One region of the Exiguobacterium sp. s64 genome, then DNA from elsewhere that is predicted to be linked to it. Evidence: riboswitches for the same ligand, from Rfam matches in the RefSeq annotation. Region 1 holds a riboswitch; the other holds the start of a gene.

Evidence for each region. Region 1 has a riboswitch for S-adenosylmethionine ahead of msrA (peptide-methionine (S)-S-oxide reductase MsrA). Riboswitches for the same ligand answer to the same signal wherever they lie in the genome.
Region 2: linked by a shared signal. The riboswitch ahead of KNP64_RS08930 (Na+/H+ antiporter NhaC family protein) and the one ahead of msrA (peptide-methionine (S)-S-oxide reductase MsrA) in region 1 are both predicted to bind S-adenosylmethionine.

The regions. Positions count from the first base shown of each region.
Region 1 covers NZ_JACSLH010000002.1:103,118-107,542, forward strand. Annotated here, with positions in the region: gene rlmN (dual-specificity RNA methyltransferase RlmN) at 1-884, opposite strand, end outside; gene KNP64_RS04090 (amidase family protein) at 954-2,357, opposite strand; gene KNP64_RS04095 (hypothetical protein) at 2,469-2,630, shown strand; SAM riboswitch class I at 2,675-2,775, shown strand; gene msrA (peptide-methionine (S)-S-oxide reductase MsrA) at 2,840-3,352, shown strand; gene KNP64_RS04105 (GRP family sugar transporter) at 3,383-4,246, opposite strand; tRNA gene KNP64_RS04110 (tRNA-Ala) at 4,381-4,425, shown strand, end outside.
Region 2 covers NZ_JACSLH010000005.1:34,422-38,846, reverse strand. Annotated here, with positions in the region: gene trhO (oxygen-dependent tRNA uridine(34) hydroxylase TrhO) at 1-615, opposite strand, end outside; gene KNP64_RS08935 (TVP38/TMEM64 family protein) at 838-1,488, shown strand; gene KNP64_RS08930 (Na+/H+ antiporter NhaC family protein) at 1,510-2,811, opposite strand; SAM riboswitch class I at 2,864-2,959, opposite strand; gene KNP64_RS08925 (GGDEF domain-containing protein) at 3,056-4,425, opposite strand, start outside.

The DNA.
Region 1 (4,425 bases):
TTATACGGGATCAAGTTGACGTACGACTTGTCCTTGATATCGTCGATGAGGTCCGCCAATTCCTCAGCGTGCTCCGGCAAATCGTTCACTTTCGACAGGAGAATATATTCGAACGTGATTCGTTTGTTCGTCTTCTCGACGTAATACCGGATGGCCGGCATGAGCTTGTCGAGCGGGAACGCCCGGTTGATTTTCATGATTTGCGTCCGTAGCGCGTCGTTAGGCGCATGGAGCGACAGCGCCAAGTTGATGCGCAAATCGAGGTCCGCGAACTTGTAAATCTTGTCGGCAAGTCCGCTCGTCGAGACGTTGATTTTACGCGGGGCGATCGCGAGACCGCGCTCGTCCTTGACGACACGCAGGAAGTCGACCAAGTTGTCAAAGTTATCGAACGGTTCGCCGATTCCCATGACGACGATATGGCTGACCCGGGCCCCTTCGCCGACTTCGTCCAAGTAGTGTTGCACGGTCATAATTTGTTCGACGACTTCGCCCGCTGTCAAATCACGTGTCTTCTTCAAGAGACCGCTCGCACAGAAGCTGCAGCCGATATTGCACCCGACCTGCGTTGTTACACAGACCGAACGGCCGTACTTATGTCGCATGAGCACAGTCTCGATATAGTGCCCGTCGTGTAGTTTAAGTAAAAATTTGACCGTCCCGTCGCCCGCCTCTTGTTTGACGAACAGGTCTTGCGTCGAGATGACGTATTCGGCGGCGAGCGCCTCACGCACCTCGGCCCGTACCGAGATGTCCTCGATTTGTTTCACTCGGTCGATGTAGAGCGAGTCCCAGATTTGTCTCGCATGGAAAGCGCTGTATCCCCAAGAGACACACGCTTCTGTCAGCTGATCGAACGTCAGCCCGTATATAGATGGTTTCATTGCTATCTGTCCTTTCTTCAATCCGCATACGTACCATTGTAGCGGACGTGGACGACGGGTGCAACGTTCTTATAACGGTGGAACGGGACGCGAAATATGTCGCTCGAACGCATACGCCAGACGGATCAAGTCACGTTCGGCATAACTCGTCCCGGTGAACGATAGGCCGAACGGCGCCCCACTCGCTTTCAAGCGATATGGGATCGTGATGGTCGGATGCCCGGCTTTTGCCGCCATGTCATAGTTCAAATCGTGAGGCAAGACGAGCGCGTGCAACTGTTGTTCGTTTAATAGGCGGTCGAGTCCGTCCGTCTTGGCGTCACGCACGTCATCGAGCCGGCGCGTCAAATAGGCCGCCTCGATGAGACGTCCCGACAATCTTTCCGCCTTTTCGAACGTCTTTTGTCCGTGCGGGATCGTCTCAGGATGTCTGTTGTTCCAGTCCATCAAATCAGACAACGTCTCGTATGGGAGTGTCGTCGTGGCCAGGTACGCCTCGATCCCGAGTTTGAACTCGTGGTACAAAATATCGCCTTGGTCGAGCGTATCATGGGCGGGCAGCTCGACTTCGACAAGGTCGATGCCGCTCTGTTTCAACAGCTCGGTCGCCTCACCGTATAATGCTTGTTCTTCTGCTGATAAATCAGCCTTGACGATCCCGACACGCATCCCGACCGCTTGGCGCTCGTCGAGGCACGTCCGATACGGCGGACCGGCCGGGAGGTTGAGTGTCGCCGGGTCCGCCGGGTCTTCCCCTACCATCACCTCAAGTGCCCTTACCGCGTCTTCGAGCGTTCGTGCCATCGGTCCCGCCGTGTCTTGCGACCGCGAGATCGGGATGATGCCACTCCGACTGATGAGGCCGACGGTCGGTTTGATGCCGACGATGCCATTGTGCACGCTCGGATGGATGATGGAGCCGCTCGTCTCGCTACCGACAGCGAGCAGTGTCAGGTTCGCTGCAACCGCAGAGGCCGAACCTGAGCTCGAACCTCCGACATCGAGCTTATCCCCATATGGATTGAGCGCCTGCCCACCGACGCCGCTCCAGCCGTTCGGCATGCCCTCGGTCAAAAAGTTGGCCCATTCGGACAAGTTCGCTTTCCCGAGGATGATGGCCCCGCTCGCTCGCAGGTTTTGGACGAGATGGGCGTCCCGGCCTGCGAAGTGATGCGCGAGTGCGACGGCCCCGGCCGTCGTCTTCATGAGTCCGGCTGTCTCGACATTGTCTTTGATCAAGACAGGAATGCCGAGTAGCGGCAAGCGTAGCCCGCGACGAAATGCCCGGTCAGCCGACTCGGCCTCGAACAAGACGTCCGGGTTCACTTGAATGACCGCCTTCAGTTTGTCGTTGAACTGGGCGATCCGGGTCAAATAATAGGCCGTCACGTCACGCGCCGTGAACGTTCCTTCTTTATATCCGCGATGGGCGGTTTCGATATCGAGTTCCATAAAATCAAATGTGTCAGTCATATTGATTCCTCCTTTGGTCACTCGATGGTATTCGCTATCGACATTTGATTTCCTGTTTTCGTTCGCCAACGAATGTGTAACTTGGTACACTGAAAGAAAAGGGAGGTTACTATGAACCGTTCGTACGTGCTCGTCTTGCTTGCCGTGTTCGCTCTGTTTTTCTTGCAACTGTATGCCGGCGACCTGCCGTTCGTCTTGCCAATCTCAATCGGGCTCATCGTTTTGATTATCGGTGCCACTTTGCTGAAACTCCGACGAAAATCAAATCGTTGACGTCACTTCGAGGCAGATGGTATGATGCTGTCACCAACTACATATCGATATCTTGAGTGAACGAGAGACCTGGCTCTATGACTTCACAGCAACCTGCTTCGGCAAGGTGCTACTTCCAGCAAGGCGTAAGCCTTGGCCGATATGACAGAGCGCTCATGTCGATGACATGGGCGCTTTTTTTTGGGAATTAACCTAAGGGGGACAAGATAATGGAGAAAGCAACATTCGCAGGTGGGTGTTTTTGGTGCATGGTGACGCCGTTCGAGGAACAACCTGGCATCGAATCGATCGTATCGGGTTATACGGGAGGTCACGTCGACGATCCGACGTATGAACAAGTGAAGACAGGGACGACGGGACACTACGAGGTCGTCGAGATCACGTTCGATCCGACGCTGTTCGCATATGAGCGACTGCTCGAACTGTATTGGATTCAGACCGATCCGACCGACGACGGCGGCCAGTTCCAAGACCGAGGCAGCCAATATGCGCCGGCCATCTTCTATCATACGGCGGAGCAGCGCATCGCGGCCGAGAAGAGCCGGGACGAGCTCGCGGCGAGCGGACGCTTCAAACAGCCAATCGTCACGAAAATCTTGCCGGCTGATGTGTTCTATCCGGCCGAGGAGTACCATCAAGACTTCCATAAAAAAAATCCGGCCCACTATAAAGAGGACCGGAAGAAATCTGGGCGCGACGCATTCATCGAGCAAGCCTGGTAAGCAAAAAGACGGGTCGCTGGACCCGTCTTTTTAGCTTTTCGCAATCCCGAGCATGAATCCGGCCACGACGATTAGCCCGATTCCCATAAAGACGAAGACACGTTCTTTCGTCGTCTTCTTTTCTTTCAATAGATAAATTCCGCCGAGTGTCGCCACGACGACGTTCAATTGGGATAAGGCGAATGACGTCGCGATGCCGACCTCACCGCTCGAGACGAACAGACCGAAGTTCCCGATTCCCCAGGCCAGACCGGCCAAGATGTTTTTGAACGTCTTCGGATCGAACTTTTTGACGTCTTTCTCACGCAGGCTGAACAACAGTGCCGCGATGAACATCCCGACCGATTGCGGCAAGATGGCCGTGATACCGTCGACCTCGAAATAGTTCGTCAAGACGGCGTACGTCACGTACCCGATACTCGACACGAGCAGGACGAGCAAGCCTTTTTTCAAGGCGCCGCTGCTGTCGCTGTCTTTCTTCTGTTGATACGACGTCAGCGCCGCCCCGATGATAATCAACACGAGCGCCGAGAACCCGAGCCACAGTTCGGTCGACGTCTGCCAATCACCGAGCACGATGACGCCGAACAAGGACGTCCCGACGAGTTGCATGCCGGTGCTGATCGGCATCGCTTTCGATACACTTAAAATTTGGAACGATTGGAACTGTAAATATTGACCAAGTGCCCAGAACACACCGGAGATGAAACCGGTCACGAGCGCGAGAGTCGTGAACTCCGGACTGAAGACGAGTGCGATGATGACCGCCATCACCATCGCCCCAATCGTCGTCCCAATCAACTGTTGAATCGGCTTACCGCCGACTTTTGAAACGATGAGCGGGATACTCCCCCACATCAAGGCAGGTAAGAGTGCGAGTAAAATCATTTCCATGGATGACACCTGCTTTCGTAGAATAATATTACTCATGATTTTCCCACGTTTTGGCCGGATTAAACTTTGTTCAAAAAAATTTAAAAATACCCATTGCCAAATGTTTTACTAGGATGATATAATAATTTTCGAACGGGGCATTAGCTCAGCTGGGAGAGCGCCACGCTGGCAGCGTGGAG
Region 2 (4,425 bases), on a different contig from region 1:
TTTTAGGTGGAAAATGTTGTCGTGACCTTGGTCACGCATATATGCGGTAAATTTCTCGCAACGGACGCCTCCGGTACAGTACGTGAGTAAGGTTTTCCCTTCGTAGAGGTCCTTGTTCTCTTCGAGCCAATCTGGCATGTAACGAGAAGCCTCTACGTCGATTTTGATCGCATTTTTAAAGTGACCAAGATCGTACTCGTAGTTGTTACGAACATCGAGGATGACGACATCGTCGCGATTCATCATCTCTTTCCATTCTGCCGGTTCGAGGTACGCACCGTGCTGTTTAGGAACGTCGAACTCACCATCAAAGCGCCACGTCACAAGCTCTTTCTTATGACGGACAAAGATTTTTTTGAACGCATGCTCTTCGACTTCATCGATTTTGAACTCGATATCGCTGAAAAGCGGGTTCGCTTTCAAGTCGTTCATGTATTGCTCGGTCTGTTCCCAAGTCCCAGAGCACGTTCCGTTGATTCCTTCGGAAGAAATCAAGATCCGTCCTTTGATGCCAAGGTCCTTACAATACTTGAGGTGCTCTTGTGTGAGCGTTTCTGGGTCTTCGATGTTGACGTACTTATAGTACAGCAAGACCCGCATTGGTTTTGTTTCCATGTTATTACTCCCCTGTGTTCAGTTTTTTGCAGGAAAACGAACGTTGGGTTGTGTCGTTCGACGAGCGGACTTGCCTGCAACCACAAGTCCATATTATATGATAGATATCACAGCGAAATTTCGCAAATACTTTTTATTTTTTTTACTGGCGTGCAGGGGGATGCGTCTTCCTGAGCGAAATCGGGTAAAAGGTATTAATGAAAGTCGAAGGTGGAAACTGATATGCTCACATCACTCCAACAATGGATTATCCAACTGATTGAATGGCTGCAAGAGCTTCCGGGAGGCCCATGGGCGGGACTAGGGGCGCCGTTCCTTGAGGCGATCTTTCCATTTCTTCCGCTCGTCCTCATCATTTCGGCGAACGCGGCCACGTATGGGTTCTTGCTCGGGACGTTATTGTCTTGGGTCGGTAGTTTACTAGGGACGATTCTTGTCTTTACAGCCGTCCGTTACGTATTCCGTAAACCGATGACACGGTGGCTCGAAAAACATAAACAAGGGGTATATTGGCTGGAACGCATCAACCATATGAGCCCGATCTCGCTTGGGTTTTTATATTCGCTCCCGTTCATCCCGGTCAGTTTGATCACATACTTACTCGCCCTCATTCAAATGCCGCTTCGGACATTCATCATGGCGGCGGGGTTCGGGAAACTGCTTGTCGTCTTGATTTTTTCGGTCATTGGTGACCAGTGGGAAGAGTTTATTCAAAGTCCGTTCCGCTTATCGATGCTTGGACTGTTACTGTTTATCCTTTGGGCGATCAGCCGTGGTCTCGAGGAATTGCTCAAGCGGCGCGCCTTCAAAAAACGCAACGAACAACTTCAACGTGAACGTGAAACGAAACGTCAAACGACCCTTCGAAGCTAGTGCTTCAAAGGGTCGTTTTGGTTAGGCGCGCTTTTTGAAACGCGGGAAGTTAAAGACGATGGCCAGCCCTCCGCAAATGAAGAGCAGGAATGGATAGAACATATACGGGACGAGCGCTGGTGACGCCGTATTCGTCAATTCGGCGGCGATGAGCAACTGTGCCCCATAAGGCAACAGGCCTTGGACGCCACACGAGAAGATGTCGAGCACACTCGCTGATTTCTTTCGCTCGATGTCATACGTATCGGCGATATTGGCGGCGAGCGGACCGGCCACAAGAATCGAGATCGTGTTGTTCGCCGTCGCGACGTTGGTCGCGCTGACGAGCCCGGCGATGCTCCATTCGGCACCGGCACGTTTTTGAATCCGCGACGTGAGCGCGTCACGCAAGTAAGTGAGCCCGCCGTTATGTGAGATGAGTCCGACGAGTCCGCCCATGAGGAGCGTCAAGAGCGAAATCTCGGCCATACCCATCATCCCGTCTGCCATAGCCGTGACGTATGAAGTGACAGCCAAACTCCCATCGATCAAACCGATGATGCCGGTCAAGGCGATCCCGCCAAGCAAAACGAGAATGACGTTCAACCCGGTCAAGGCGAGAGCGATGACGGCGAGGTATGGAATGAGTTTATACCATTCGAACGCGGCTGCATCGACAGTCGATTCTCCACTCGATAACACCGATAAGAGGACGATTGTGATAAGGGCGGCCGGGAGGACAATCCAAAAGTTGGTTCGGAATTTGTCACGCATATTGGTACGCTGGGTCCGGACGGCAGCGATTGTCGTGTCCGAGATGAACGACAAGTTGTCCCCGAACATGGCACCACCGACGACGGCAGCCGCCGCGATGGCGATATTGACGCCACTTTCTTCGTGGATACCGAGCGCGATCGGGGCGAGGGCGGCAATCGTGCCCGTCGACGTTCCCATCGCCATCGAGATGAAAGCCGCGATGACGAATAAACCGCTCAGTAGAAGCGAGGACGGTAAAAATGTCAGCGCCGCATTGACGGTCGCGTCGATTGCGCCGATTGCTTCGGCGACACTCGAGAACGCTCCGGCGAGCAAGAAGATGAAGACCATGATTAAAATGCCGGGGTTCCCCGCACCTTGGGCGACACGCTCGACCGTCTGAGTGACGCTGCCTTTCGTCATCATCGCCGCGACGATGACCGCGATCAACGCCGCGATCAGGACCGGGAATTTATAAAAGTCGTTATAGTAGATGCCTGCCCCGATAAAGAAGACGAGGAAGACGAGCAAAGGCAATAGTGCCCATTTGTTAGCTGTCGGTTGTTCCAATCGATTCACCTCATTCATAAAATAAAAAGAGAGCCTTCTGAAAAAAGGCTCTCTCTACAAGAAAACACTTTTTTCATCTTTCGAGCAGACTGCTCGCTGGATTTGGCACAGGTTACCCGCTGCCGAGACGTCGACGGGCCAGTCCCTCAGTCTCTCTTGATAAAAAAGTTGTGATATTTAGTTATAAGACACGTTCCCTAACGTACCTGTTTCAAATCTGCTTGTCAACAGCAAACCCCCACGTGATGAACGTGGGGGCGAATCAGGACGTCAAGAAATTATAATGGGCGACGCGGTTGCGTCCGGCATACTTTCCGCCGACGTAAAGTGCCCGGTCGGCGTTGCGAATCGTATCGTCGAGACGTTTGTCCCCGAACGCTTGAATCGTATCAACCCCGATCGAGGCTGTCACGGGGATGTCGATTCCGTCGACGTGGAACGGTTTCGTCTCGATCTGTTGACGGATGCGCTCGGCAATCTCGACGGCTGCTTCGACATCGCACCGGTTCAACAGCAAGATGAACTCCTCCCCGCCATAACGGGCTGCGAAATCATCGGTGCGGAGCACTTGCCGGATGCGGCGGCCGAACTCTTGGAGTACGCTGTCTCCGACTTGGTGTCCGTACGTGTCGTTAATTTTTTTGAAAAAGTCGATATCGAGCATCGCGACGGAAATCGGATACATCGACCCGTCCGAAATTTGCTGAATCCCGTATTCATAAAAAGCCCGGGCATTGGCAAGGAGTGTCAAACTGTCCGTCCGGCTCTCGGTATAGAGGCGGTCGCGTTCATGGCAGCGGCTGATCGTTCGATTGAACGATTTGAGCAGTTTGACGATTTCGCGTTGAATGATGGGCGGATAGCCATAGACGTGCTCGCCGGTCATGACGAGCCACGTGCGGATGCCTTCGATTTCCTCGGAACGGACCGAGATGAAGCTATGATAGTCTTCATCGAACTCGTTCGATAACGGGGCGTCCCATTCAAAGCGCATCTCATACTCGACCGTGGCTTCGTTCGGATAGGTTGCATCGAGTAAATCAAAGACGACGTGGCGATCGATCGGCTGGCGCGTCTTTAAATCAAAGTAAAGTGTGCGGTCGAACAGTTTGAACTCGACGAACCCTTCGTCGTACTCGTTGAGTCGTTCACATTGACTGAGGAACACCTCGATGGCTTGCGCCTCGCTTTGCGACAACGACACGGCTTCTTTTGCCTCATCATATTGTTCAATCAACGATTTGAAGGCGTCTTGCCGACCTTTCTGGATGATGAGCCGCTTAATAAAGAAGGTGAGTGCGGCGGCGATACTGCTGACGACAAGCAAGTTCGTCTCACGGAAGAGCGAGGCTGCTAAAATGAAGACGAGACTGACGATATACGTGTAAAACGCGATGTTTAGAAAGTCGCGGACCGGGATATCGACACGGAACCACCAACCGACTTGATACTTTTGTACGACCGTGTTTAAGATGATGGCCACAATCAAGCCGGCAAGCGGCAGAAACGAGTCTTGGGAATAGAAGCCAAGACCAGTCACACCGCCGAGTGCCAAGTACACGCTGGCTGGGATTGCGATTTCCAAAAATGATGTGATGGCGTTCCACGGATACGTGAAGCGGAAGCGCCGAA